Oceanispirochaeta sp. M1: one gene and its partners. The protein of the gene in region 2 interacts with the protein of the main gene of each other region in a pairwise test. Links are inferred from orthologs where the notes say so. Each region holds a gene or a part of one and is shown on either strand. Other genes may lie near its edges. The genes, in order: yhbY, rho and nusG.

Region 1 (9,984 bases), on a different replicon or contig from region 2:
GCTGCTGAAATTTTCTTCGAATCATCAGCAAGTTTTGATGAAAAAATGAAAGCAAATGCCATTGCCAGAGGAATACTGAGCAGGATCATAAAAACATTGTATCTGATATAGGAATTTATCCACTGCAGCTTGGGACGCTGGAGTTGAAGGGGTTTGGGATAAGGTAGCAGTTCAAAATGAAAAACCTCCCCATTATCCTTTTCAACTGTTTTATAGGGTATGGTGAATCGCCTGCGAAGCAGCTCTTCATCCTCCTCAAGAATCTCTTTACCCATGGTATGTTTCAGGACTCCATGATTATCATAAAATTTAATACTTTGAACCTGAGGATAATACTGAGTGAGAAGAAATCCATCATCCAGTTTATCAATAGAAAAGCTGCTCATATGTTCATGAATACCAAAGAGCATACGCAGTTGATCCGCACTCTCTTCCAACTCATTTGAAACAATCTGGTTAACTGTATGAATGGCAAATTTTATAATTATGAGGCTTTGCACCAGAACAAAAAAGGTAATAAGGAGTACCAGATTCGTAAATATTCGTGTAAAAGTTTTACGCAAGGGCAGGTTCTCCGGTAAAGCGAAAACCGAAACTTCTGACCGCAACTATCCAATCAGGGTTTTCAAGCTTACTTCTGATGTTTTTTACATGTGAGTCAATTGTCTTGGGACTGAGCTCTCCAGTCACAAAATGAAGGTTTTTCTGAATCTGTTCTCTCGATAAAATAGCACCTTCATGAAGAATCAGGGTTGAAAGGATCTCCCATTCCATTGTAGTGAGATGAATATCAACACCATTAAGACTCAGTTTATGTGTTATTTCTGCATATTCTATTGTATCCGGTCCAAGGACCCATTTTTGCTTCTGAACGGCACTGCTGCCGTCAGGATTGGCTCTTTTCAAAATTGCCTTAACCCTCATAATGAGTTCTTTCAATGAAAAAGGCTTGGTTATATAATCCAGAGCTCCCAGTTCAAGACCTGTAATTCGATCTGATTCTTCATTTTGACTGCTCAGGAAGAGGAAAGGTATATTTTTACCCCTCAGATGATCCCTGCTGAAAAAGAAACCGTTACCATCGGGCAGGGAGATATCAATAATTGCAAGATTGGGTATAAAATGTTCCAGAGCTTCTTTTGCCTCTGCACATGAAGCACAGGAAAAGGCTTCATAGTCATTCAGTTTGAGATAGTTTTCAACGGATTCACGAATTGAATCACTGTCCTCAAGAATCAAGATCTTTTCCATATAAATGATATTCACATATTTCAAAAAATATAACTATGAAACCCTGTGAAGATTTAGAGTAGAAAAGTGTAGATTCCGTGTATGGAATTGCTCAGTGAGTAATTCAATATATAAAACTATGGATTCTCCTTGTTTTTTATCTCTACATAGAGATATAATATATATATGACTGAAAAAGAAATGAATCTTAAACTCATAATTGTCCTGGGCAGGATGACTAAATCCATGGAAAAGGCGTTGACACCTCAAATAAGCAATAGTGGAATAACAATGACTCAATTTGCTGTTCTGGAAGCCCTCTACCACAAAGGACCACTCACAGTAAATGAGATCATTGAAACGACTCTTTCATCCAGTGGAAATATGGGAGTTGTGATCAGGAACCTTGAAAAAGCTGGATCTGTTAAAAAAGCTGTCTCAGAACAGGACAAAAGAAGCAGAAAAATAAGTCTGACAAATAAGGGAGAAGACCTTATAGCAGCTCTTTTCCCGGAACATGTAAAAGATATCATGAGGGCTTTTAAGGGTCTGGATATTTCTGAGAAGTCAGCACTCATCGAACTTGTTAAAAAGCTTGGAAAAAGCATAGGAGAATAATGATGTCTCTCAGACCAATACGAAAGATAATAAAACCCCAACAGGTAGTTGATGGGGCTGGTGTTAGTATAAACAGAGTATTTGGAAACCATGAAGTGGAGCTTACAGATCCCTTTCTATTGCTGGACCATCTGATCAATGATGATCCTGATAATAGGATGGCCGGTTTTCCATGGCATCCTCACAGGGGAATAGAGACAATAAGCTATATCCTTGAAGGAGGTCTTCAACATGAAGACAGCATGGGGAATAAGGGGGATTTAAAATCCGGTGATGTGCAGTGGATGACCGCCGGAAGCGGTATTATTCATCAGGAAATGCCCCTACCCGGTGCCCCCAATATATTCCATGGATTCCAGCTTTGGGCAAACCTCCCTTCTGCAGATAAAATGATGGATCCAAGATACCAGGATATTCCGGCTGGAGAGATACCGGAGCTGACAGAGGATGACGGGAGTCATGCCCGTATTATTACGGGTAATTTCTGGGGAAAGACCGGTCCTGTTACGGGCATAGTGACAAATCCCAGTTATATCGACCTCTCAATCCCACCCAATACAGAGAGATCCATAAAAATTGATATAGAACAGAATGCATTTGCCTATATATTTCATGGTTCAGCTGTTTTCAGAACTGCTTCAGAACCTCAAGCTGTAATGACCGAGTATGTGAATGAGTCGGGTACAGCTGAGGCCATTCCTTCTCTGGCTGTTGAGAACCGTCATCTGGTACTCTTTGACAGAGGAGATGAGATACGATTAAGAACAGGAGAAGAGGGCGTTCGTTTCCTTCTTATTTCCGGTCAGCCCCTCAAGGAACCGGTTGCCTGGCACGGCCCTATCGTGATGAACACAAATGAAGAACTGTACAAGGCATTTGAAGAGTACAGAAACGGCAGCTTCCTGAAGCATTGAATCAGAAGCATTGAATCAGAAGCTGAACCATCTGTAAGCCCCTAAAGCCCCTTCTCACGCAGAAGACTGCTCAGCATCAGAAACCAGGCGGCATGGGGTATCCACTGCTCTCCCCAGCGCCATGAATTATCTCCGGGATTGCCTTCCAGCTCAGGTTGAAAGGCAATATCCTTCTCATCATCAAAGCCCGATGTGATACCGTTAGCCACTCCTCCGGGAAGATTATAGTAATCACCCTCATATTCGGGACTGCCGGCTCCCCAGCCGTCAATCATGGAAACATTGAAAGGATTAAGACCCAGCTGCCAGTCAAGTACTGACAGAGCCAGCTTGCTGTTCTGCTGCAGCCTCTCAGAGTTGTCGGACTCCCCGTAAAGGAGAGCGGCTCCAAGGGAGCTGATTCGGCTGTTCTCACCCTGCCACCAGTATCCTGAAGGATTCTCATGGGGATAAAACCACTTATATTCGGCCTTCTCACATCCTTCCACCCAGTGTCTTGGATAGTAAAAAGGATCGGGATCGGCCAGAAGACTGTCAGCGAGAAAAGACAATGCCTTGTTCAGCATATTTTCAGCATCTGTTTTGGCTTGTCCTTCAAGAAACTCCAGGGAAGCCTTGACTGCGATAATTAAAAGTCCCTCATCGGAAGCATGATAATAAGGAATTTTCTCTTCAGGAATGACAAACCACCATCCTTCATTATCATTAAATGAATGGAAGGCAGAAAGAATTTTTCGGGACCAGTATGAGATATCCTCTCTGTATTTTTCATTCCTGCCGGCCCGGTATAACTCCAGGGAAGCTGAGAGAGCACAGTACCAGTCGATAAGGTTCTCCCCGCCCTTCTCGAGAACTTCCCTATTATGCTCCTTCAGGAATGAGTATCCCGACTCAGCAGCTTTCAAGTAGGATTCCTTTCTCTCTCCTTCAGAGAGTACTGCGGCAGAAGCCAGAGCGGCACAGGCCATCCCTCCTCCTTCCCGGAACCCGGCTTTCATTGTAGAAAGACGTTCACCATTCTGGGTTTTATAGGAACAGAGCATACGTGCCTCGGGGTCCTTGCTCCATTGATCAAACAATATTTTATAAAACCAGCCCTCTTCATGCTGCATCTTAAGGAGGAAGTCTGCACCATGATTCATCTCAAACTGAACCCAGCGGCGGAAGTTATCCCCTGCCCAGAGATGAGCATTGTCGTAACGTCTGATAAGATCAGAAAGTATCCAGACCACAAGTGGTGTCTGCTGGGGATTCATTCTCTCTGCATAGGAGAGGTGACTCAGATACTTGCTTGTATCTCCTGAGGCATCATACCAACCGCCACTTGCATCCCGTCTCTCATTGCTTTCCCAGACAGGAACATCCCTGTCGGCCTCATCATATATGCCGTCACTCCGCATGGTCTTGAAATAGACCAGCAGATCAGAAAGATCTTTCTCGGCTATCAGCTCGCTGCTTACAGTAAAGTTTTCAGAGAATTCTGATTCTCCATTATCTTTCATGCCTGAGATGCGGTAACGCCCCGGTTCCAAAGGACCGGAAAAACTGAGTTTTTGAAAATATCTGTTCTTCCAGCCGGGAACGGTCTCCATGGAACTAATTTCAAAATTGGCCGCAGCTATTCCAGTGAAGGCATCAACCAGACCTGCCTCTTTGAGACTGCCGCTGCTGTCACTCTGATAAACTGCCCTGATACCGCTGCTCCTGGAGCAACCTTTCTGATTAACATGAATCATCAGTCAAATGCTCCGGCATCCACAACATTCTGCATCACATAGGTAACGATATCCATATCCATTTCCATAGCCCATCCGTTAACCAGATCTTTTACGTATCTCCAGTCATTCATCTCCAGGTTGTTGAAACCGTCGTCATAGTTCATCTGAAACAGGTCTACCATGTCAGAAAATCTGACATAGTGGGAATCTTCGAGATCCTTTCTGTCCAGAACATGATCAAAGAGATCAAGAGACAGATCTTCAGGCTGTCCCATGCTCTTTGTAAACAGTTCTTTTAGCTCATTAATAAGTTCAGGACTGTTTTCAAAATTATATTTTTTCCTCAGCTTTTTACAGCTTTGCTCGAATTCATTTGTATTCATATAAGGCCTCCTGCCACTCCCACTATACCCCCGGAATCATTATAGAAAAAGAGGGTTATTCAGAATTTGATTTTCCTACTATAATTAACAACGCTTCAATAACATATGTCTTGAAGCCATGTACTGTAATTTAAGAAACAGGAGGGAAGATCTTGTCTGATTATATAAGACCCAGTTGGGATGATTATTTTATGGAAGTCTGTGAAGCCATCTCCAAGAGAGCTACATGTGACAGAGGAAGAAGCGGCTGTGTTATTGCCAGGGACAGACAGATTCTGGTAACCGGATATGTAGGAGCTCCTCCCGGACTGCCCCATTGTGATGAAGCGGGACATCAGTTCAAGACTATGATCCACGAAGACGGCCATGAGAGTCAGCACTGTGTCAGGACTGTCCATGCAGAACAGAATGCCATCTGCCAGGCAGCCAAAAGAGGTGTGTCTCTGGATGGTGCAACACTCTACTGCCGGATGACCCCCTGCCGGACATGCTGTATGCTGATTATCAGCTGCGGTATTAAACGGATAGTCTGTGAAAGACAGTATCATGCAGGTGCCGAGTCGGAAGAGATGTTTAAAATGGCGGGAATAAGCCTGGAATATAAATTCGAAGAGATTCAGGAATACGAAAAACAGTAAAATCTGCTCCGGGAGTATATTGCTCCCGGAACATTCAGATAATGAAATAGATCAGAGCTGCTGATCAGCCCTTGGGAACGTGGTAGATTCTTTTATCATGTTCTTTCTGATAACGGTAGAAAACAGCCATATTGCCGATAATCCTGACCAGATGAGATTCTGTTTTTTCAGCCAGCTCTTCAGCCAGCTCTCGTCTTGTTTCCTTATGGTCAATAAATTTGACCTTAATCATTTCATGGTTTTCCAGCTCGGCATCAACCGCCTTGATAACAGCTTCTGTAAGACCGTTACCACCGATCATTACCACAGGCTTAAGACTGTGGGCTTTTTTACTGAGGTAGCTGCGCTGAAATCCTTTTAAAGCTTCCATAATTAATAACTCCTGATGCTGACACCCTTTCCGGGACTGATTCAGCCTCAAGGACTATGCCATGAAAGGGAATAAATGCAAAGCCCTACAGACTTTAGTCTAAGATTTTAAACATAAATTTACAAAAAAGATGAAGACGTCTATACTCAGAAGCTATGAATTTACTTCTTTTTAAGGAAGAGGAATGGAAAAAACCTATTTCTTCCGATGATCCAAGGGTCAAACACATACACAGCATACTCAAATCAAAGTCCGGAGACAGCCTTGATGCCGGAATTATTGACGGCAAAATAGGCAAGGCGGAAATCAAAGAGATTCTTGAAGACGGAAGCTGCCTTTTTAACTTTACAGCAGAAAGAGATTCTTCTCCCCTCTGCCCTCTGACACTGATAATAGGAACACCCCGCCCTCCTACAGCAAAACGTCTGCTCCGCGATCTTACAGCCGCAGGAATAGAGAGAATTATATTCACAGGTACTGATCTGGGAGAGAAGTCTTATCTAACAAGCAGACTGTGGAGTAAAGAAGAGTGGAAAGAAGCCGTTTTAACAGGGATGGCGCAGGGTGAGTCCACAAGACATCCCCTTATAGAAAAATTCTACTCACTCTACAAATCAATTGATCAGCTGCAGAATGGTGAAGATCTTCTGGCTCTGGACAATGTGAGCCCTGAACTTCCTTTGAGGAGCTACAGTCCTCAAAGTAAAAAATGCTGTTTGGCAATAGGACCCGAGAGAGGATGGAGTGATAGAGAGAGGGAGATACTGAGAGATAGAAACTTCAGTATCTGTTCACTTGGAGACAGGGTTCTCAGAACAGAAACTGCAGCCCTTATGGGAACAGCCCTTGTTCAGGCGGCCATGGGCTATATATGAAAACTTAGAGCCACTCCTGCCCTTCAAGCTCACTCCCATCTGTAAAGACCTTATACAGTTCGAATGCGGGTTCTTCATAGGGATGGTTTATATGGATGGCTTCAATACAGAGAGGAACAAGCTCCTCAGTAACAAGCATCTCGACTCTTACTTCAGGAACTCTTTCAATAGAATTATGACTCCCGATAACAGGCTGACTACCAGCAAGAGGCTTGAATTGACCGGTTCCCTCGGTTTCCCAACAGCAGTGGCTGTAGAATCCCTGTTTACCGGCACCCTGTTCAAAAAGGGCATTCTTTACTTTTTCTTTATCCTTCAATGGAACAAAAACTACTAATTTATACATATATATCTATGTACCGTAACAGAGCAAAAGATTCAAGGTTCAAAGATTTTTTCAGCTCCCTTATTGACAGGAAAGTACGGTTTTAGTAATATGCTCAGGCAGTTGCCGCTGTAGCTCAGTCGGTAGAGCAGTGGACTGAAAATCCGCGTGTCAAGAGTTCAAATCTCTTCGGTGGCACTCTTTTAAGACCGTTCCTTTCAGGGACGGTTTTTTTATGCCCTCATCTCTTCACAGATCAGCTTTTCACATTTTCAATCTCCCCTTATTGACAGAATTTAAACAGTCCTATATAGTCCTGTCTTGTAGTTGCCGCTGTAGCTCAGTCGGTAGAGCAGTGGACTGAAAATCCGCGTGTCAAGAGTTCAAATCTCTTCGGTGGCACTCTTTTAAAACCGCTCCTTTTTAAGGAGCGGTTTTTTTATATGCAAACCTTTCAATTAAAATGATCAAAACCAGCCAAGATTAATCTCCAAAGAAGTGATTTATTTTAAAAACTGTTCTACTATAAAGAAAGAACAATCCGATCTACCGGATACCGGACAGATTGTTATACGGAGGAAATATTATGACTGAGAATGTAGCAGTTCTCTGGGATATAGAAAATGTAACACCAAAAAGCAGTGACAGCCTGCTAATTCAGGGGATGTGGGATTATGCCGAATCATTGGGACGCGTAGTCACATCCTATGCCTATGCAGATTGGAGTAAACCGGGATTTCGTTCACTGGGACCCACTCTTTCGGGACTTCATTTCAATATGCTTCATATTCCCTATCAGAAAACACGAAAAAATAAAAATGGTTCTGACATGCAGCTGGTTACAGATGCTATGGAGCTTTTACGTTATCATGAACATATCACAACCTTTGTCCTGATTACAGGTGACAGTGACTTCCGTTCACTCCTTCTTTCATTAAGAAAGTCTGGAAAAAAGATACATATTATCTGTGACATTAAAACCGCGGCCCAGGATCTCCTGATTCTGGCTGACAGTTTTGCAGACTATAGAGAACTTATGCCAGACGATGATGATTCAGATGATACAGAGAGTGACGACAAGGAAAGTGCCAAAAAGGACTTTCCCAAGGAGTACTGGTTTGAACGTCTTGCTGAATCTGCAGCCATTCTGCAGAAGGACAAGAAATCATCCAACATGGGTTCTGCAAAAATCAACATGAAGATGCTGAACCGTGATTTCAATGAGAAAAAGATTGGTACACGGGGTTATAAACGCTGGAGTGATTTTGTATCAGCTGCCGTAAGAGCAGGGTATGTAACATTACAGGATGATGATAATCAAACTCTTATTCTCCCGGGTAAGGGATATGTTCAGGAAGTAAGCTCACTGCAGACTGCTCTGAGAACCCTGGTAACAACTCTGGAAGCACAGGACGGCGGCAAAGAGCCCCATTTCCACTCATACAGCATTATCAGCAATGAACTCAGGGACAAGGGTGTAGTAATGAAGACACTCGGGTTCAGTCAGTTTAAGAAGTTTATATCTTCTGCCGAGGCTCGAGGGCTTGTTGAAACAAAGATGGAAAACCTGAGAAGTTATGTAAAACTTCAGAAATAGACAATTTTTACGATTTATCAGAGACTAAGAAAACGCCGGAATTTTGTCCGGCGTTTTTTTTATTCACTTAAGATCAGTTTATATAGTTTCTTTTCCAGCTCATAGAAGGCTCTGGAAGAGGTATCACGGTCTCCCGGGGCTAAACCCGCCATGTCGTCCACAAGACGCAGAGGAGGACCATCCAGGAAGACAATCCTGTCTCCCATAAGAATAGCCTCACGAACATCGTGGGTAACCAGTACAGCCGCTGTCTTACACTCCAGAAGCAATGTATTGAGCATGCCTATCAAAGGCATTTTAAGTTTGAGATCAAGCCCCTTGAAAGGCTCATCCATCAATAACAGAGGACTCTCTGAAGCAAAGGCTCTGGCAATGGCTGTACGCTGCTCCATTCCACCGCTCAGACGTGATGGTCTGTAATCTTCAAAACCTTCAAGTCCGACATGACTGATAAGGGCATCACATTTCTTTCGCTTCAGATCGGAATCCAAAGATTCATCCAGGGCAAAGGCAATATTTTCAGCCACTGTCTTCCAGGGAAGAAGCCTTGGTTTCTGAAAGAGATAACTTAGATTTTCAGAAGCACGGGACACTTCTCCGGAACAGGGTTTCAACAGAGTTGCCGCCAGATGGAGAAGTGTCGTCTTTCCGCAGCCTGAGGGTCCGAGAAGAACAGTAGTCCCCTCCTCCTCAATATTAAGGTTGAAATTATCAAGTATTTTCAGCTCATCAAAATTAAAAGAACAGTCTTGCCACCGGATCATCTTTTTTTCTCTCCCAGCCTCAGAAGCGACTCACTCAGGGATGCCAGAAGAACAACAATAAGGGTCCAGGCAAAAAGATGAGCCGTATCCAGCTGGAGCTGCGCCGTCTGCATGGCGGTCCCCAGACCCGATGCAGGCATGCTGAGAACTTCGGCGGCTACAACAGATTTCCAGGTAAGACCGAGGCCCGTTGAAACTCCATTCAGAAGATAGGGCATCACTGAAGGCAGTGTTATTTCCTTTAGCACTGTCCAATGAGATTTATTATAGACAGCGGCCATTTCAAGAAGCTCTCTGTCCACCTGATTAACACCCGAGGCTACTGCCGAACTTATGACAGGATAGGCAATCAGGAAACAGATAAAGACAGGTACCAGCTCGGTAGGAAACCAGATAACCGCAAGAAGAATTAATGATAATACGGGAATGGAACGGATACTGATAAGAAAGGGGTCGGAAAACCATTTAAACATCTGGCTTTTACCGGCTGCAAGCCCTGTAGCAATACCCAGGATCAGGCTGATTGAAAATCCACCCAGCCCTCTCAGGCTT
Region 2 (9,990 bases):
TTTCACCGTATGTATGGAATGCTGAATCCCGGAGGCATACTGGCCCTGATGACAAAAATGGTTATAGACAAAGCCGCATTCTCAAAATGGCATTATATTCAGGATCAGAGTCATATCTGTTTCTACGGCAAAAAGACATTTGAATACCTGGCAAAGAAATATGACTGCACCCTGGAATTCCCTGATAGGGATGTTATCTTCCTTCACAGGGACTAGTCTCCCTGACTGACAGCAATTCAATGTAATTTGAGATTCAGATCATTATTATCCTATACTCTATCATAGACACCCCTGGGCCGATGGCTATTGCCCCTGGTCCTATCCCCCCTACCAAAGCAATGCTATTGTCCTGGTAGCAAAAGGAAAATAAAAATGTGGATACAGTATTTCGGTACAGCCATGTCGGTCATTATTGCAGTCTCTCTTATGCAGAAGAATATAAGGTGGCTGCGCATCATCAATGCTGTGGGAGCCATAGGATTCGCTGCTTACGGAGTTCTGATCGGCGCCGTTCCTGTTATGGCCCTTAATAGTTTTATCTTTTTTATTGATCTCTGGTTTCTCTTCCGAATGAGAAATTCGGATGACCGCTTCGACTTTCTGGCTGTTGACGGATTAAAATCACTCTATGTACGGAAGTTCATAGAGTTTCATAAAGACGATATAATCTCATTCTTTCCAGACTTCAATGCAGATGATAAAGATCGGGTGAAGGGTTGTCTGATCCTGAGAGATGTCATACCCGTATCCATCATTCTCTACCGTCTTGATGAAAACAATAAGACTGGGGAAATCATTATCGATTATTCTATTCCAAGCCACAGAGACAGGACAAATGCCCGCTACTTCTTTGATTATGTTCTGCGCCATGTTGAACTGGGTTCAGTAGAACGAATGACAGCTCAGGCAGGAAGCAGCAGTCATCAGCAATACCTTAAACATATGGGATTTACGGCTGTTTCTGAAGAAACAGAACTGCCGGCCGTATATGAACGCAGCATAAATTAAAATGAGGGATTTAACTGAGAAGGGAACATAGCGGTATTTGAATATTGATGATTGTTCAGTTCAGGGAATCGATAGCTTCTTCCAGCTCTTTCCGGCTTATGCCGAAATGATTCAGCCTGGCAAGAAACTGTTTGGTGTTTCCATAACCTATATGCAGAATCTGACCGAGGTCCTGGCGCTTTTCCTTTGAACCGGCAGTACCGCTTAGACCGTAATAATCCATATCTTCCAGATTAAATGTTTCCAGCTCCTCAACCATTTTGAACCTGGCCTTTTCAAGGGCTGCTCTGATGGCCTCGGGTGTTGCGTTTTCCACACCGATATTATCTTTTTTAGTTCCCTCTTTCCGGGAAATATAAGCATGCTTTACTTTAGGAACGGCTTTCTCAATGGTATCTCTGATTGTCTCACCGGCATGATCGGGGTCCGTGAGAATGATAACACCCACCCGTTCACTGGCAAAACGTATTTTATCTAATGTCTTTTTGGACTTCACAGCGAAACCATGAACAGGCAGAACTTCAGCCTGCACGGCTTTTTTGACGGCATCCACATCATCTACACCTTCAACGACAATCAGTTCCTGAATTTTCAACATGATTACTATGCCTGTCCTTTTATTGATCTCTTTGAAATTGAATAATCAATATGCTTTTCCAGTATCACCAGCTCAAAACCCTCTTCAGGTATATAACGGACTTCTTTGTCTCTGTAGCCTATAGAGTGATAGAATTGAAGATTATCCACAGCCCAACGGGGGGTGTCCAGCCCCCAGACCCCTATATGTGAATTCTGCTGCTCAACAAGCTGAAAAACACGCTTACCAATGCCCCTGTTCTGAGCCTCAGGCTGAATAAACACCCGATTGATCCAGCCTGTACCGGCCTTTTTCTCAGAAAAGTACATGCCTCCCAAGAGAGAATCTCCAATACATATTTTATATAGGGAACCGGCAGTGAGAGCTTTTCGGTGCCATTCAATACTGTCAAATCCAGCAGGCCCTCCCGGTTCATAGGGAGACATCCTTACAGAATGATCCATAAATGCAAATTCAGAGATTTTCACCAGCTGAGGAAGTTCATGCTCCAAAGCCGGATTAAGGGAGACAAACTCAGGCTTGAGCTGTTCCGGACTCATAGGGAATCCATTCATACCAGTCCCTTATCCCGAGGGATTCAGCCCAGAGATCAGTTCTGCTGCGGTCACCTGCGGGAGTATCATCGGATATTTCAAGTGTTGCATCTAAAAGCCTCTGTATTTTCCGGCTCTGGGGAAGATTGTCAACTCTGCTCATGAAAGAGGTACCTGCAAATCGATCCAGAAGATTAAGATATACTGCATTCATAATAAGAGACGCATCATATATGGTCTTCGGACTATAGAGCTTCACCTCTTCACTCTGAGCAGCCATGAAATCACGGAACTGCTGCTCCAGGACCAGCACTCTTGCTTCCCCCAGCTCAGGCATCTCTTCATAGATGGCTTTCTGAATAAAAATATCCGCCGGCTGGCTGATGAGCTGATTCACAACACCGAAAATCCAGGCTTTAACTATCTCATCCTCATTCAGAGCTTTTGCAAGATCAGCTCTGTCCCCGGCATCCAGGGCCAGTCGCATCTTTGCATTGGTAAAATGTCTGTTGCCGGAAGAGGGAATCAGTCGCTGCCCTTCCTCCTCCCGGAACATCCTCAGGATCTGATAACATTTACAGGCTATCAGATGCTGACCCTCAGGATCTTTGAACCCCTCGGAAATATATATATAGTGGGCTTCATCATTTTCAGCTGCCGGTCTGGTTTCAACCATACTCGGCATTCCGCCCGCCTGTACCCATTGTACGGGCTTTCCTGTTTCCTTCTCTACCCGTCTGGATAGAGCCTCCACAGAATCAAATATTGTAAGATTCATTAATCCTCTTTCACCGCCACCTTAAACCGTTTGATTTTTTTAGTAGTGGTCATTTCCATTGCTTCGTCGAGTATATGAAATCGTCCGATTTTCTGATAGGGCTTAAGACCGGAATTCACCTCATCTATTACAGTCTGAAAATGAGCAGGGCTCTTATTTTCCGCATCCTGATTGGGATAGATTAAAGCCTCAACACCTTCGGTTTTCATTTTAGCATCCAGAACATAAGCTCTGATCAAAATCTGCTCAATTTCATCATAAAGCTGGAACTTATCTTCAATTTCCTCGGGGAAAACATTCTTTCCACCCTCGGTAACAATCATTGATTTGGCACGTCCGGTAAGGTAGAGATAATTATCTGAATCCAGATACCCGACATCACCGGTTTTGAAAAAACCGTCTTCAGTAAAGACATCTGCAGTAGCCTCTTCGTTCTTATAATAACCCTGCATAATCATGGAGCCCTTAAGAGCTATCTCACCGTAGCCCTTTTCATCAGGATCGAGGATTTTAGTTTCAGTACCTGGAATCATCTTTCCAACAGACTCTTCTTTATAGGCTTCTTTGGGATTGAGAGCAACAATGGGAGAAGTCTCTGTCAGACCGTATCCCTGAACAAAATCGATCCCCAGCTGATTAAACATCTTGAATGTTGATGCAGGTAGAGGTCCGCCTCCGCAGATACAGACTCTGTTTGTATCCAGAGACAGTTTGGCCAGGATACCGTTGAACATTTTTTTGCCGGGATTCACCTTAAAGTACTTCTTAATGATCCCACTGACCCACATGAGAAATCGAATCAGACCGTAAACAACGGGCCCCTTCTCTTTAATTCCCTTCATGAGTCCTCTGATAAGCTTATTGAAAAGCATGGGAACACCAAGGAACATGGTCACCTTACCCTGCTTCAGGTCTTTTAGTATCTGGCCTATGGCAAGATGTTTGGCAAATACGACTTCCGATCCCACACAGAGCGATTCAATGAAAACCGCAAGCATGGAATAGGAATGATGCAGAGGCAGAAGAGCATAAAAAACATCTGTGTGAAAGATATTCATGTTTGCCTGAGCCTGATAAGCATCGCTTATGAAATTAGAATGTGTGAGCATAACACCCTTTGAAAGACCGGTTGTTCCGGAAGTAAAAAGGATTGCCGCCAGATCATCTTCTTCAGGAAGCTCTATATCCGCATTCCCTTCGAACTTAAGATCCATAATATAACTGTCTTTACCGGGAGAAAGTCCGATAAGGGCTTTAAGTTTTTTATCCTTGAAATGATCATATTTCTCTTCATCACAGAAAAGAATATCAACATCGGCCATCTTCATAAGGCCTTCAACTTCTTTATCTTTCAGACCATAGTCAATGGGTGCAACAACAGCACCGGCAAATAGAACACCCAGATAAGCGAGTCCCCACTCGGGAGAGTTTTTACCTGTGACTGCGACTCTGTCACCTTTTTTAACTCCAAGGGAGTGAAGATACTGAGCCAGCATCTTGGATTTTGCAAGAACCTCATTATAGTTCAGCTCAAGAAGTTCGGGAGCGAAAGCAGTAAAGGCTCTTCTCTCACCATAACGTTCGGCAGTAATCTCCAGAACTTCTGGAAGTGTGGGCCATGTCCCGTTGAATTGTTTTCCCTTATAGTCTGCGAGAAAATCCCAGGGTGTCTGATTCATATTTCATTCTCCTACAAAGAGTTTTGTATAATATTTTATTCCATGAATATAGAAATGGAAAGAAAATTTACCTCTACTACATTATTGATACCATATAAATACACTACATTGTATTTTAATTTCCCTATTCATAGAATAATATATTAAGATGACTGATAAATATTAAAAAATCTTAATTTTTTAAGAAAAAAAAGGAGTTTCCATGATTGCAAAATCCCCTTTCGGAAAAACAGCTCACAACAGTACCAGAACCCTCTTCGGTGCGGCAGCCCTGGCTGAAGTCAGTCAAGCTGATGCAGACAGAACTCTGGACCTTCTGTTCCGCTATGGAATAAATCATATTGATACTGCCGCCAGCTATGGTGAGGCGGAACTGAGAATAGGCCCATGGATGCCAAAGCACAGAGATAAATTCTTCCTCGCCACAAAGACAGAAATGCGGACATACAGCGGGGCTATGAAAGAACTGGAAAACTCCAGAAAAAGACTGCAGAGCGATGTAATTGATCTGTGGCAGATGCATGTACTTGTAGATGAAGAGGGTTGGCAGACCGCAATGGGTCCTGATGGTGCTCTTAAAGCCTTTATAGAGGCTAAGGAGAAAGGATGGGTCCGTTTCCTTGGAGTAACTGGACACGGTGTACAGGCTCCCGACTTTCATAGACGGAGCCTTGAAGTCCACCCTTTTGACTCAGTACTCCTCCCCTGGAATTTCCCCATGAGCCTTAATGAGAATTACAGCAGAAGCTTCAATGAATTGAAAAAAATCTGTATGGAAAAAGAAATTGTCATGCAGACAATCAAAGCAACCTGCCGCAGACCCTGGCCGGTGGGAAAACAAAATAGAGCCACCTGGTATGAACCTCTTGAGGAGCAGGGGGATATCAACAGGGCAGTATCCTACATTCTCTCTGATCCTCAACTTTTTCTGAATACAGCCGGAGATATTGATATTCTACCCAGGGTTCTTCAGGCAGCAGCAGATTTCTCAGAAGGAAAAATAACTGATCCATCAGATGCAGAGATGGCAGCTATGGCTGAGAAACTTACGATGGCACCCCTTTTTCACTCAGCAGACTGAGGATCAATAAGGGCCCGCTGTTCTTCAATATGAAAAAAACTCACTGCAGAGTTCAGATCTTCCGACTTCTTCTTCAGCTCTTCAGCCATGGCGGCTATCTCCTCGCTGGAGCTGGCATTGGCCTGAATAACCTCGTCCATCTGCAGCAGGGCCGTATTGATCTGCTGAGCCCCTGTCGCCTGCTCTTTACTCCCCTCCAGGATCTCTTCTGAAATCTGGGCGGATTTCTTTATTGCCGGAACAACACGGTCCATCATCTCTCTGGTCAGATCTGCCTTTTTGGTACTATCTGCTGAAACCTGGGTGATATCATTAGCAGCTTCCTGACTGTGCTCTGCCAGCTTACGCACTTCTGATGCTACAACAGCAAATCCCTTACCCGCCTCACCGGCTCTGGCTGCCTCTATGGCCGCATTAAGAGCCAGCAAATTTGTGTTTCTGGCTATCTCTTCAATGATTCCGATCTTGTTGGAGATAAACTTCATGGATTCCACTGCCTCTTCTACAGCCTGACTGCCTGCAGTGGCATCACTGGCTGCCTGATTGACAATCCTGTTGGATTCTGTGGAATGTTCAGTATTCTGCTGAATATTTGCAGAGAGCTGTTCCATGGAGGCTGAGATCTCCTCCGCGCTGCTTGCCTGTTCACTGGCACCCGAAGCCACCTGACGGGAAGAATCACTCACCTCCACTGCACTCCTATTGATTACAACAGACGCCTCGGAAATATCAGTGATAATACTCCGCAGACGAAGAATCATATCATTGAAGGCCTCCGCAAGAATCCCTGTCTCATCCTTGGTTTTAACATGGATTTCATGAGAGAGATCCCCTTCGGCGATGAGTCTTGCTTCACCGGAAATATAGGCTACAGGAGCGGCAATTTTCTTTCCCACAAACAGGGAAAGCAATCCTGCCATGATAATGACTGCAAGGTCCGCTAATATAATGATCATCCTGGTCTGCTCAAGAGCCTTTTCCAGTGTCTGTGTTTCATTGAGGATCAGGGCATCTATATCATCAATATAATTACCCGTACCGATGCACCAGTCCCAGGGTTCAAAATAGACTGTATAGGAGCGCTTGGGAGCCGCTTCACTCTCTCCGGGGCGGGGAAAATAGTATTCGGTAAACCCGGTGCCCGCCTTTGCGGCTGCCACAAGATCCCTGATCAGATAATTCCCTCTGGTATCCTGGAGATCCCAGCGGCTTGTTCCTTCAATGTCCTGCCCCAGCATGGCGATAGTCATACCCGTGGAGTCATAGATAAAGATATAGCCATCTTCACCGTAGTTGAGACTTCTAATGTACTCTTTTGCCTCTTCCATGGCTTCCGCCTCACCCAGCTCACCGCGACGCTCGTAACTGTGTTCAACCATAGACTGGGCAACTACAACAAGATTCTGCGACATCCTGTCGAATTCATTTCTCATATTGTATTCGAGTGTTTCCAGGCTCTGATCGCCCTGTTTTTTAATCTGCAGGATAGACACGATACTCATGGATATACCTAAAAAAAGGAGACAGGAAATAACGAGTGTGATGATTTTATTCTGGATTTTTCTCATATTGACCTCCCAGGATCGAAGGGTCTGATGCGGATATAAATACTTTAATAAATATCCTTATATTCGTGAATTATAATAGAATTAGTAATAAAAATCCAATATTCTAAGACCTGCCGGTCCGGGGTAGAGATCGGAACAGTTGTCAGGGCATAAAAAAAACCGCTCTTTCGAGCGGTTCTTCAATCACAAATCTGAATAGATCAGTCTTTGCTCTTAATTCCGTATTTTTTGTTGAATCTTTCAACACGACCAGCGGTATCTACCAGTTTCTGTTTTCCTGTGTAAAAAGGGTGGCAGGAGCTGCAAATTTCAACTTCCATATCACCATGGGTAGAACGGGTCTCAATAACGTTTCCGCAGGCGCACTTTACAGTGGCATCCACATATTTGGGATGAATTCCTTCTTTCATAACTAATTGTCCTCCGTCGGCTCTCCGTTTCAAAGAGCCTAAATTGTCCTATGCCGAATTCATCGACTTTAAGAACGCCTCATTATTCTTGGTTTTCCTCATCTTGTCAACTATCATTTCAGTACATTCCATATCATCCATGGGACTCATGACTTTTCTGAGGAGCCACATCTTATTAAGTTCTTCATTTGTAAGAAGCAAATCTTCTTTTCTGGTAGCAGATTTCTTTATATTGATGGCCGGAAAGACTCTCTTGTCGGCCAGTTTTCTATCCAGAATAAGCTCCATATTACCGGTACCCTTGAATTCTTCAAAGATAACCTCATCCATGCGGCTTCCTGTTTCAATCAGGGCTGTGGCCACAATGGTCAGGCTCCCTCCGTTTTCAATATTACGGGCAGCACCGAAAAAGCGTTTTGGCTTATGCAGGGCATTGGAATCCACACCACCGGAAAGGATCTTTCCTGATGTAGGGACAGTCTGGTTATAGGCACGGGCCAGTCTGGTGATAGAGTCCAGAAGAATAACAACATCCTTCTTATGCTCAACAAGACGTCTGGCTTTTTCCAGTACCATTTCGGCAACCTGTACATGCCTGCTGGACTGTTCATCAAAGGTTGATGCGATTACTTCTCCCTGAACACCTCGCTGCATATCCGTTACTTCTTCAGGACGCTCATCAATAAGTAGAACAATAAGCTGAACTTCGGGATGATTTTCCGTAATGGCATTGGCTATCTTCTGAAGAATCATTGTTTTACCAGATCGGGGAGGTGAAACAATAAGCCCTCTCTGCCCCAATCCGATAGGACAGAACAGGTTGATCATTCTGGTAGAAGGATCTGGAATCTTGGTTTCCATATTCAGACGTTTTGTAGGATACAGGGGGGTAAGGTTCTCAAAAGAGACTCTTGACTGGGCCACATCGGGTTCATCAAAGTTTACATTGACGACCCTCAGCATGGCAAAGAAGCGCTCTCCTTCCTTGGGAGAACGGATCTGACCATATACTGTATCACCTGTCTTCAGGTTGAAAAGTCTGATCTGAGAGGGAGAGATGTAGATGTCATCACTGCCGGGTAGATATGAGTTCTGAGGAGAACGGAGAAATCCATATCCGTCAGGAAGTATCTCAAGAGCTCCATAAGCATATATAACCCCATTTCGGTTTTCAATATGGAACTTAAGTATTGTAAAAATAACTTCCTGCTTCTTCAGAGTGATAAGATCTTCTCTTTCAATTTCCAAATTGTCGGCAAAGGTTCTCAGGTCGGGCATTGTCATTATAGAGAGATCATTGATAGTCAGAGTGGGCTGATCTGCGGTGGGCAGAGGCTGATTTTTCATCTGCCTTGGTGAATCATTCCGTCTGTTCTTACCAGTTTTTCTCTTATTGAATGAATTATTCCTTCTACTTGAGTTATCATTCCTGGAGTTATCATTCCTGGAGTTATCATTCCTGGAGTTATCGTTCCTGGAGTTATCATTCCTGGAGTTATCATTCCTGGAGTTATCATTCCTGGAGTTATCGTTCCTGGAATTATCGTTCCTGGAGTTATCATTCCTGGAATTATCGTCTCTGGAATTATCGTCTCTTTTGTTCGGTTCTTCAGAAGAGCCTTTGGCTGCGGGAACATCAGATGATACTTCTGCAGGTTTTTCACTTATACCGGAAGTCTGTTCCGATGCATCAGTACTTACCTCTGCCGCTGAAGTATTTCCTGCTTTATCAGCAGCTCCTTCATCAGAAGGTTTATCTTTAGGTTTTTCAGTATCTACTGATTTTCCTTCTGACTCGGCTGCAGGTTTTTCAGTATCTACTGATATTTCTGCTGACTCGGCTGCGGGTTTTTCAAGTAAAGCCTTCTTCCGGACTCTCTTAACAGTCGGACTCTCTTCATTACTATCTGAAGTACTGTCACCATCTTCACTGCTGACCTTAGCTTTCTTTTTTACGACAGCGCGTTTTCTGACTGCTGTTTTTTTAACAGTAATTGTTTTGCTTTCTTTAGCTTTTTTTTCTACAGAAGCTTCTGCAACTGTATCAGATCCGTTCCCCAGATCAAGTTCCTTCTGAGTATCAGCAGTTTCGGAAACCGCATTCTCTACCTGAGGATTGTCCAGATTCTTCCGGATTATCGCCATAAATTCTCCAACGTAGTTTTGATTAATAACTAATATGTCAATTTCTTCAAAATTTTTTCTTGTATTAAGGATTAAAAGTGAAGATTCAGACTTGCTAAGGGATTGTTCCCGCCTGGGGGGCATACCGTTCTATATTTCCAATATATTATCAGCTGATGTCACTGTCAAGGGAGGATTAAGACAAAATAGC
Region 3 (10,029 bases), on a different replicon or contig from region 2:
TCTTATTCTTCGCCTTTTTGTTCAGCAACAGCAGCCAGAGTTCTGACAAGCTTAGTTGTAACGCCGTTAAGAACAAGCGCAACATGCTGAACGGGTGCCTTCATGGTACCCATAAGTTTAGCAATGAGTTCCATACGGGTGGGAAGCTTAGAAAAAGCTACAACACCGGGTACATCAAACACACTGCCATCAAGATATCCGCCCTTCATTTCTACAGGGGCATCTTTTCCAAAATCAAGAAGAGTCTTCGCAACAGGACCGGCTTCATCACGAGCCAGAGCTACTGCAGTAGGACCTACGAGAAGATCTGAAATACCTTCGTTACCAAGATCTTTCATGGCAATTTTTGCCAGATTATTCTTGATTACATGATACTCAGCATTCTGTTCACGTAACTTATTTCTTAATTCAGTGACCTGCTCAACTGTCAGACCTCTGTAATCCGTAAAGAAAAAGCTATTTACTCCGTCAAACTGCTCTTTAAGAGCGTTAACGGCATCGATTTTACTCTGCTGTACTTTCTTTTCTGCCATATCTTACTCCTTCACCACTACTTTGACGCCGGGGCCCATAGTAGAAGACAGTGCAATAGACTTGATGAACTCGCCCTTCACATCGGAAGGTCTTTTCTTAATCAGGTCACTCATGAAAACATCGTAGTTTTCGGCAATACTGGAAGCATCCATCGAAACCTTACCGACAGCCAGGTGTACAACACCGGTTTTATCAGCACGATATTCAACACGACCCTGTTTCAATTCAGCCAGAGCACCCTTGATGTCCATAGTAACGGTACGTGTCTTGGGGTTAGGCATCAGCCCTCGCCTACCAAGAACAGGACCGAGTTTACCAACTTCCCTCATCATATCAGGAGTAGCAACACAGACATCGAAGTCCAGCCAACCGTCTTTGATCTTTGCAACAAGATCTTCATCACCGACATAAGCGGCACCGGCTTCCAGAGCTTCTTTAGCTTTATCACCCTTGGCAAATACAAGAATCTTCTTTTCAGCGGTAAACTGATTGGGAAGACTGACGGTATCACGGATAGAATGATTCTTTTTAATATTAAGCTTAACAGAAACCTCAACGGTTTCATCAAACTTTGCGAAAGCTGCTTCTTTTACAAGACTTACGGCTTCGGTGGTTTCATAAACCTTTCCGAAATCAACCTTGGCTGCAGCTGCTATGTAATTCTTACCTTTAGCCATAGATTAACCCTCCACCTTGATACCCATAGAGCGGGCAGTTCCAGAAATAATACTGATTGCAGCTTCCATGTCGTTAGCATTCAGGTCAACCATTTTGGTTTCGGCAATTGCCTGAACCTGTGCACGAGTCACTGTGGCAACCTTAACTTTATGGGGTTCAGCAGAACCCTTATCAAGTTTGGCAGCCTTCTTCAGCAGTACTGCTGCAGGGGGTGTCTTGGTGACAAAAGTAAAACTTCTGTCGGCAAATACTGTAATTACTACAGGAATTGTGAGTCCAGGCTCGTAATTCTTAGTTCGATCATTAAACTGCTGAACGAACTGAGGAGCAGGAACACCATGAGGACCGAGGGCCGGTCCTACAGGAGGTGCCGGGGTCGCTTTACCAGCGGGCACCTGTAGCTTAATATAAGCTGTTACCTTTTTCTTGGCCATTAAAATCTCCTTGTGGTCTTAACATCCTTCCCCAACGGAAGGACTCCCATCTATTTAAAACGACTAAGTCGTCTTTAGATCTTTTCAACCTGAGAGAAATCTACTTCTACAGGAGTACTTCTTCCGAAGATACCCACCATAACTCTCAGTTTGCCTTTTTCCTGGTTAACCTCTTCGATATTACCGGAAAAAGATTCAAAAGGTCCTTCTACAACACGAACCTCTTCGCCCACAGCAAAATCCTGCTTGGACTGATATCGGCGCTCTGCTTTAATAGCACCGGTTTTCTGAAGAATCGACTTGGCTTCATCATGACTGATGGGCTGAGGCTTTGAACCGGATGCATATCCTACAAAACCTACAACACTCTGAATCTTCTTAATCTGAGTACAGACGTTTTTCCAACCTCTGTCAGGTAGATCCATCTCAAGCAAAACATAACCAGGCAGGAATTTCTTAGAAACGGTACGCTTTTTTCCATTGCGGACTTCCACAACATCTTCAGCAGGAACCTTTACATCAAGAACAGCTCCCCCAAGAGAACCGTCTTCCATATAGAGTCGAATATATTTTTCAACCTTGTTTTCATACCCCGAATAGGTATGAAGAACGTACCATCCCTTTGCCATTACACATCCTTGCCTCTGGGGGCTTGATTAGAAAATAAAGAAAAGTCCTTTCAGAAGAACAAAATCAACCACACCAAAAAAGATAGCAAAAAGTGCTGTAGAGACAAGAACAACCTTGGTAGAGGATGCAACTGAATCTTTTCCGGGCCATACGACCTTCTTCAACTCTCCGTAACTTTCAGAGAAAAACGCTTTAATCTTCTTCATAAATAATAAGCTCCCGATGATAAACAGTACCGATTTCTCGGCACCTCTTTAGACAAACAAACTCCGACACAAAGGCCGGAGGTCTGTCTAATCAGAAAATAAAATTAAAAAAAACAGGCCAGGTAGGACTCGAACCTACAACATCCGGTTTTGGAGACCGGCGCTCTAGCCATTGGAGCTACTGGCCTGTATATAAACTTATTTAATTTTGGTCTCTTTGTGATCAGTAGACCCTTTACACCATTTACAGTACTTCTTCATCTCAAGTTTACCCTGGACGTTTCTTCTGTTTTTAGTAGTTGTGTAGTTTCTACGTTTACAGGTTGTACACTGAAGAGCAATCAGTTCAACTGCTCCCTTCTTTGATTTAGCCATAATTATTATCTCCCGCCTAAAAAGCCGAATTTTTCGCTCAGCAAAATATCTAAAGTAAAAATAAAGCCTCCGACCGGATTCGAACCGGTGACCCCAACCTTACCATGGTCGTACTCTACCGACTGAGCTACAGAGGCATGTCCTAAAATGCTCATAGAAAGTACCAAAATGCTTTTCCTTTGTCAACTCTTTTACCCAAAAAATAATTTATAAAAAAAGAAGTCAAATATTTCCCTATCCTGAAAAAAATTATTTCAAAATAAATTTTCCCTCAATCCACAGCCGGATAATCTTTATAAAAAGAAACAACCGCAGAACAGGCTTCCCTGTAGCGCTTATATTTCCTGTCATAAATTTCATAATACTCAGCCCGGGGTTTGATCTCATGCTTTATTTTCACAAGAGAATCTACAGCAGCCGTTATGCTATCATACCGACCTAAAGCCACAGAAGCAAGACAGGCACAACCAAGAAGTTCAGCATCTTCAATCTCGGGAATCAGCATTGTTTTCCCTGTTATATCGGCTTTCATCTGATTCCAGACATGACTTTTGGCCTGACCTCCGGAAATTCGAAGCTCTTTAACAGGCAGATCCAACTCTTCAAAAATCTCCAGACTCCGTCTGACGGCGAATCCGATTGCCTCCATTACAGAACGCCCCAATTCAAACTTACCCTGTGAAGGATCGAGCATAGTAAAAAGACCATTTGAAAATTCCCATAGGTTTTCACCCTTCATACTGGGGAAAAAAAAGGGATGATCCTGGGTGGCGGGAATGCTGTCCACACCCTTCATGGTTTCGATGTAGTTGTTTTTTTCCTGACCCGTAAGAGAGCGATACCACTCAAACAGAGTTCCCGTGGAAGATAAAATGGCAGCGATATTGGTAAACCCTTCCAGTGCATGAGGCAGCTCTCTCACCCTACTGTCTCCACTGGGAGCGGTTGCACAGTAATTAATCCCTTCAGAAGTACCGGCACGGTCACAGATCCGCCCCGGTCTGACTGCACCCGAACCTATAAGAGAAGCAATAAAGTCACTGCCGCAGGCAATCACCGGTGTACCCGGCTTCAAAGGAGTCTTTAAATAGGCATCTTCTGAGACGGGGGCCACGGGGACTCCCATATCAATAAGCTCAGGAAAAGCATCCTTTCTGAACCCCAGTCTGTCCAGCTCATCTTCTGACCAGACATAAGGCAGATACTCTCTATGGGGAATAACCATAACAGAGCGGCCTGTAAGCTGGGTATAGAGAATTTCAGGGCATGATAAGAAATAATCAGCCTTGTCATATGCAGACCTATCTTCTTTTCTCAGCCAGTTGATTCTGGACAGATAGTAAGAACTGCTTTGAAATTCAGGATCACTGTAATCCCTGTTCCACATCAGAGCGGAAGTCAGAGGGCGTCCGGACTTGTCTGCCGCAACCATTGTGGGACCGTTCCCGCTTATGGCGACAGCAGTGATTCTGTCGGTTCCGATATTTTCCAGTATTTCCTGAAACCCCTGTGACCAAAGTTCAGTAGAAAAGGATTGATCCCCCCGGATTACATCCGAAGGAAAACTAATCCTGTGATATGAGAAAAGATGCCCCTCATCTGTAATAAGCCCTCCCTTCATGGAGGAGGTTCCTATATCTACGGCAAGTATCACTGATTACCCCAGTGTCTGTATTATTTTTTCTTCAGCATTCTCTGAATCATCTTGCTGTTATCCAATAGAGGTGAAACAGAACGATTATGATGAACTCTGGAGATGGATCGGGCAAAAAGGTTTGATACACTTGCAGAAAAAAACCACTCCTTTGAAAGGATCTCTTCGGGAAGGGTTACTGCGTTGGTTCCTACGATATAATCAAAGTATCCTTCTTTATACGCCTCATCAAAATGCTCTACTGCAGAACCTGAAAACATGGGCAGGGAAACAGAGCATATTATTTTCTTTGCTCCCAGCTCACGTATAAGCTTCATAGCCTTTATCAAAGTACCGCCGGTACCCAGCATATCATCCGCCATAAAGACAGTTTTTCCGGTGACATCACCCAGAAGGCGGGCAGAGATGATATTTGAATCTGCTGCAGAGCGAGTGACTTTGGAATAATCCCTCTCCTTGTAAAGGAGAGCTAGAGGCTTTTTCAGGGAGTTGGCATAAAATTTATTCCTCTCAATGGCACCTGTATCCGGAGAAACAACTACAAAATCCTCATCCATAAGATTAATCTTGCTGTTGAGCTGTCTGAGAATTTGATAAGAAGCATGCAGATTTTCAAGAGAAAGCTTGTGAAAACAGTGTGATATTTCCTTTGAATGAATATCCAGAGTAATGATGCGGTCAACACCCATACTTTCATACATGCGCCCCAGAGTTGAAGCGGTCAGTCCTTCCCGGCCTTTTGATTTATGCTGACGGCTGTAGGGATAGGTTGGCAGAACCAGAGAAACCCGGCGGGCTCCCGACTTCATGGCGGCATCAATAGTCACATAAAGACTCATTAGGTGGTCATTGACCGAACAGAGACTCTTTTCGTCTGAACCGGAAAAGCGAATGGGTGTCATATTAGCCATATCCTGAACAATATAGACATCCGCTCCTCTGATAGATCTGAGGATCTCCGCCTTCAGTTCCCCATTGGCGAATTTAGTAATTTTACAGGGGATCTTAAAAGAAGGACTCCTGTAAGTTGAGGAATCACCCACAGCGGAAACACGATGTGAAATGATATCATTGGCAAAATTGGATTGCTTGCATACTTCCTCTCTATCTATATTATAGAGACGGGAAATATAGCTGACTTTTTTTTCGAACCGTGTCCTGTAAATCGTCTTTAAATGGGAGGTGATTTCATTAGCAAATTGCTCTCCCCCCGGACAGGCGATCACACCAAGAGACGTGGGTTTGGAAAAACTCATCTAATATCCTTATTATTTATTGATTTATGTTCTAAAAAGATAGCACAGCCATAAAGCGGGGTCAATAATTAGGGTTTGCCTGTAAGTCCAAAAAAAGCATAATATGCCCCCACACCGGCACATTCCTTAGATTATAAAATCCAATTACAAATGCCCATGTGGGTATAGGAGAATTTTCATGTCAAATTCAATTAAATATTCCACCCTGCGGCTGCTGCCGGCAGCCTTGATTTTCTTATTGTTTTTATCCTGTAGCCCAAAAGAACAGAGTTCTGCCGAAGAATCCTCAACAGAATCATCAAGCTCAATAAAAGCTATGTCCCTTGCAGTCTTTATCCCGGGAGTCCTGGCCGGAAGCCCCACCTACGAAATGATGGATACGGGAGTCAGAAAAGCCGCCGGAGAAAAAGGTGCAACAGTAAAGACAGTGGAAGGCGGTTTCAACCAGGCCGAATGGAAATCCAAGGTACTGGCACTTGCCGCCGAAAAAAAATACGACCTCATTATAAGCTCTAATCCTTCCATGCCCGAAATATGCAGAGAGATTAAGACAACTTTCAAGGATCAGAATTTCCTGATTCTTGAAGGAAGCAGAATTGAAAATGATACTGTATCTACTTTTCTGTTCAGCCATCTGGAGCTCTCCTATATGCTGGGTTATCTGGCAGGTCTTGCCACCCAGTCCGACGAACTGCCCGGTGCCGACAGCATGCTGAAAGTGGGCCTGATCGCCGGACAGGAATACCCTGAGATGATGCAGAGAATAAAACCCGGATTTACACGGGGCCTTCAGGCCGCTGCTCCGGAGGGAGAACTTGATTTCAGAGTTATTGGTAACTGGTACGATGCCGCCCGGGCTTCCGACCTGGCTATGAGCATGTTTGATGAGGGTGTAGATATTATTCTAACAATCGCCGGAGGGGCCAACCAGGGAGTTGTCTCTGCTGCAAAAAAAAAGGGGAAATATGTACTGTGGTATGACACAGACGGTTACTCCATAGAACCGGGAGTTATCCTTGGAAGCGGTATAATAAGAGAAGATATCGCAGCCTACGAACAGACTCTTCTGGCTCTTGAGGGAAAACTCGAAACGGGGTCCTCTGTATACGCAGGTGTTTATGAAGGTTATGTCGATTTCCTTGATGATGAATCACTTTACAAGGAACATGTTCCCGAATCTATCCGCAAGGCCATGAAAGAAGAGACAGACAAGCTCAGAAACGGCAGCCTTAAGTTCAGATAGACATCAGAGAGACAGGAAAAATACAAAGCTTTGGCAGATGAAACAGCCCCTTCAAATATTCTGGAATTAGAAAACATTACTCAGATTTTCCCTGAAAACGGAATCCGGGCCTGTTCAAATATCAGCATGGTTATCCGCAGAGCCGAGATTCTCGCAATTATGGGAGAAAACGGTGCCGGGAAGTCTACTTTAATGTTCCTGATTTCCGGCTTTATGGACGAAACCGAAGGGGTTATCAGAACTTCCGAAGGGACAGATTCTGTATACAGAAGAGACCTGGTGGGGATGGTTCATCAAAAACCGCTCCTGGCGGGAAATTTGACGGTTATGGAAAACATCATCCTCGGTCCGGAAAAAGGATTCTTCCGAAGAGACAGAATACTGAATGAAATTACTGAAATTCAGGAGCACTATGGCCTGCCCCTGGACCTTAATCTGAAAGCCCGCTATCTCACGGCCCCCCAAATTCAGAGATGTGAACTGATCAGAGCCCTCTGGAAGAATAAAAAGATTATTATCCTTGATGAACCGACTGCCAGCCTCTCCCCCAGTCAGAACGAAGAACTATTCAGCCTGATATTCAGACTGAAAGAAGAGGGAAAAACCATACTCTTCATCAGCCATAAAATCCATGAAGTAATAAAGGCCGCTGACCGCATCGCCGTGCTCAGGCGGGGAGAACTGCAGGGGGTTTCTGAGAAGAAGGATTTAAGCCCCTCTGATATATCCAGACAGATGATCGGAGAAGACGACGGGACAGAATACCTTGAAACCATAAGTCCCCCCCGTGATATGGATACGGATGAAATGCCTATTCTCGAGCTGTCAGACATTGAGTACAGTGAGCTGGGAAACAGGCGTCTTAAAGATATCAGTTTTAAACTGTACCCCGGAGAGATCCTGGGAATGGGCGGCATCAGGGAAAACGGACTGACCTTTATCGAAGATCTCCTGAGTGGAATAATTCAGCCCTCTTCAGGAACTATATTCATAAATGGTAAAAACAGGATGCCCCTGAGCCCATATAAAGTAAGACGAAATGGAATATCCTACATCCCTGCAGACCGACTGAGCCGGGGAGCTGATCCTGAATCCAGTCTCGCCGAAAACCTGTCGGTTCTTAAAAGACAGACAGGCAAAGGAAGTTACCGCAAAAGACTGATTCACTGGGCAAAAATTTTCATAAAGGAACAGGACATCAAGGGTGAAGCCGAACAGCAGGTAAAGACACTCTCGGGTGGAAATATCCAGAAAATGATTGTAGCCAGAGAACTGGAAAAGACAGCTCCTCTTCTGTTTGTTTCAGAACCCAGCTGGGGTCTCGATTTCAAGAGCAGGAAAAAACTGCATAATCAGCTGCTTAAGGCCAGGTCAGAGGGGATTGCCATTCTCCTGCTCACAACGGATCTGGAAGAACTTCTGAGTCTGAGTGACAGAGCCTGTATTCTCAGCGATGGATTTCTTACTGAGATAGAAAGAAGCGAAGAACAGTGGAACAGAAATTTTATCGGAGAAAAAATGACGGGAGCAGACAGAATATGAAGATAGATCTGACCCGGGGGATGAAAAAAATCCGCATACCAGGCACTTTGCCTGTACTTCTTCTCTGCCTTGCAGCAGCTGCGGTAGTGATTCTGTTCTTCAGCAATACTCCAATGGAGACGCTTTATTACTTCTTCCCGGGAGTTTTATCCAACAGCCTGTATCTGGGAGAAATGCTCAACACCATAGTCCTTTTGAGTATTACCGGCCTTGGAATTGTCCTGGCCTTTAATGCAGGATCGTTTAACCTGGGAGGAGAAGGTCAGGTCTATACCGGAGCGATCTGCGCAGTATTGACTGCCAGACTGCTCCCAGAGATGCCGGGAATCCCCGGGATTTCAGTATTATTATTAAGCGGAATAGCCGGAGGTGCAGCACTTGCTTTTATCTCAGGTGTATTAAAGGCCCTCTGGGACGTGGATGACCTGATCAGTACCTTTCTTCTTTCTGCAGGAGTAGGAAAACTGATCGATTATCTGATTACAGGCCCCTTAAGGGATTCTTCAAGCTATCTGATGACAACGGCGCCTCTACCTGAAAAATTCAGACTCCCCTCTCTGCTTATACCAAGTCCATTCAACATATCTTTTCTGCTGCCTCTCCTGCTTCTCCCACTATTTCATTACTTTCTGAATCATACCCGCCAGGGATATGAACTGCAGATAACAGGAAGGAGCAGCAGCTTTGCCAGACACAGCGGCCTCAACATGAGAATCTACCAGACACTCCCCCTCACAGCCAGTGGAGCCCTTCACGGTCTGGCCGGGGCACTGGTATTGACGGGGACCTATTTTGCAGGAATACAGGGACTCACCTCGGGACTGGGCTGGAACGGTATAGCCGTTGCCATGATTGCAGGCCGGAAAGTTCCAGGATTGCTGCCGGCAGCTCTCTTTTTCGCATGGATAAGCCAGGGTTCAAAAATAGCGGTACTCCATTCAGACATATCCCTTGAACTGGGTGCCATTATTCAGGGTGTTCTCTTTCTGCTGATATCCTCTTCGGTTCTCCGGATAAAATCACGGAGGAGAAGATGATACTTGTAATTCTGGCCAGCGCAACTCCACTGATTTTAGCGGCTCTGGGAGGGCTTCTCACAGAGAGAGCAGGAGTACTGAACATAGCCCTGGAAGGGATGATACTGGGTTCAGCTTTTGCAGCCGTATTGATCGCCGGATTAAGCGGCAGTATTTTCCTGGGTACCCTGGGAGCTCTTTTTGCAGGAATGCTTATCTCCATGCTCTTCAATCTGGGAACCTTTACTCTCAAAGGCAATCCTTTTATAACAGGTTTGGGAATCAATGTGCTGGTTCCGGCACTGACGGTATCCATATCCCAGCGGATTTATGGAAACCAGGGCATTATCCGCCCGGAGAATATATCTTCTGTATTCAAGATTGCAGGAATGGATATGTTCACAATCACTGCCCTTGCAGCTGCTGTGATCATGCTTATAGTATTCTTCAGAACCAGGCAG

The links.
Region 1: the proteins of rho (region 2) and yhbY interact in binary tests that used the Escherichia coli proteins (3 or more experiments, as listed by UniProt). The link is inferred for Oceanispirochaeta sp. M1 from one-to-one orthologs.
Region 3: the proteins of rho (region 2) and nusG interact in binary tests that used the Escherichia coli proteins (3 or more experiments, as listed by UniProt). The link is inferred for Oceanispirochaeta sp. M1 from one-to-one orthologs.

The regions. Positions count from the first base shown.
Region 1 is NZ_QQPQ01000013.1:72,800-82,783, reverse strand. Bases 4,219-7,109 are described here. They hold yhbY (ribosome assembly RNA-binding protein YhbY), read right to left. Parts: upstream 5,872-7,109; coding sequence 5,566-5,871; downstream 4,219-5,565. Other genes in these bases: DV872_RS11170 (NGG1p interacting factor NIF3), read right to left, coding at 6,751-7,092; DV872_RS11175 (RsmE family RNA methyltransferase), read left to right, coding at 6,027-6,746; DV872_RS11185 (cytidine/deoxycytidylate deaminase family protein), read left to right, coding at 5,016-5,501; DV872_RS11190 (hypothetical protein), read right to left, coding at 4,498-4,863; DV872_RS11195 (glycoside hydrolase family 9 protein), read right to left, coding at 4,219-4,498. In the rest of the region: DV872_RS11215 (HAMP domain-containing sensor histidine kinase), read right to left, coding at 1-563; DV872_RS11210 (response regulator transcription factor), read right to left, coding at 556-1,251; DV872_RS11205 (MarR family winged helix-turn-helix transcriptional regulator), read left to right, coding at 1,417-1,848; DV872_RS11200 (pirin family protein), read left to right, coding at 1,851-2,762; more of DV872_RS11195, read right to left, coding at 2,804-4,218; DV872_RS11155 (NYN domain-containing protein), read left to right, coding at 7,658-8,668; DV872_RS11150 (ABC transporter ATP-binding protein), read right to left, coding at 8,728-9,432; DV872_RS11145 (ABC transporter permease), read right to left, coding at 9,429-9,984.
Region 2 is NZ_QQPQ01000010.1:84,288-94,277, forward strand. The notes cover bases 7,094-9,990. They hold rho (transcription termination factor Rho), read right to left. Parts: upstream 9,483-9,990; coding sequence 7,704-9,482; downstream 7,094-7,703. Other genes in these bases: DV872_RS08965 (methyl-accepting chemotaxis protein), read right to left, coding at 7,094-7,245; rpmE (50S ribosomal protein L31), read right to left, coding at 7,446-7,655; DV872_RS08980 (CinA family protein), read right to left, coding at 9,976-9,990. Outside these bases: DV872_RS08930 (class I SAM-dependent methyltransferase), read left to right, coding at 1-216; DV872_RS08935 (hypothetical protein), read left to right, coding at 373-1,008; rnmV (ribonuclease M5), read right to left, coding at 1,064-1,606; DV872_RS08945 (GNAT family N-acetyltransferase), read right to left, coding at 1,612-2,145; DV872_RS08950 (hypothetical protein), read right to left, coding at 2,120-2,917; DV872_RS08955 (long-chain fatty acid--CoA ligase), read right to left, coding at 2,917-4,596; DV872_RS08960 (aldo/keto reductase), read left to right, coding at 4,799-5,677; more of DV872_RS08965, read right to left, coding at 5,662-7,093. UniProt on the Escherichia coli protein: Facilitates transcription termination by a mechanism that involves Rho binding to the nascent RNA, activation of Rho's RNA-dependent ATPase activity, and release of the mRNA from the DNA template.
Region 3 is NZ_QQPQ01000022.1:30,168-40,196, reverse strand. What follows is about bases 499-3,434. They hold nusG (transcription termination/antitermination protein NusG), read right to left. Parts: upstream 2,276-3,434; coding sequence 1,721-2,275; downstream 499-1,720. Other genes in these bases: DV872_RS15820 (FGGY-family carbohydrate kinase), read right to left, coding at 3,129-3,434; rpmG (50S ribosomal protein L33), read right to left, coding at 2,681-2,857; secE (preprotein translocase subunit SecE), read right to left, coding at 2,303-2,482; rplK (50S ribosomal protein L11), read right to left, coding at 1,215-1,646; rplA (50S ribosomal protein L1), read right to left, coding at 537-1,211. Outside these bases: more of rplJ, read right to left, coding at 3-498; more of DV872_RS15820, read right to left, coding at 3,435-4,511; prs (ribose-phosphate diphosphokinase), read right to left, coding at 4,532-5,767; DV872_RS15810 (BMP family ABC transporter substrate-binding protein), read left to right, coding at 5,946-7,010; DV872_RS15805 (ATP-binding cassette domain-containing protein), read left to right, coding at 7,041-8,552; DV872_RS15800 (ABC transporter permease), read left to right, coding at 8,549-9,589; DV872_RS15795 (ABC transporter permease), read left to right, coding at 9,586-10,029. UniProt on the Escherichia coli protein: Part of the processive rRNA transcription and antitermination complex (rrnTAC). The complex forms an RNA-chaperone ring around the RNA exit tunnel of RNA polymerase (RNAP).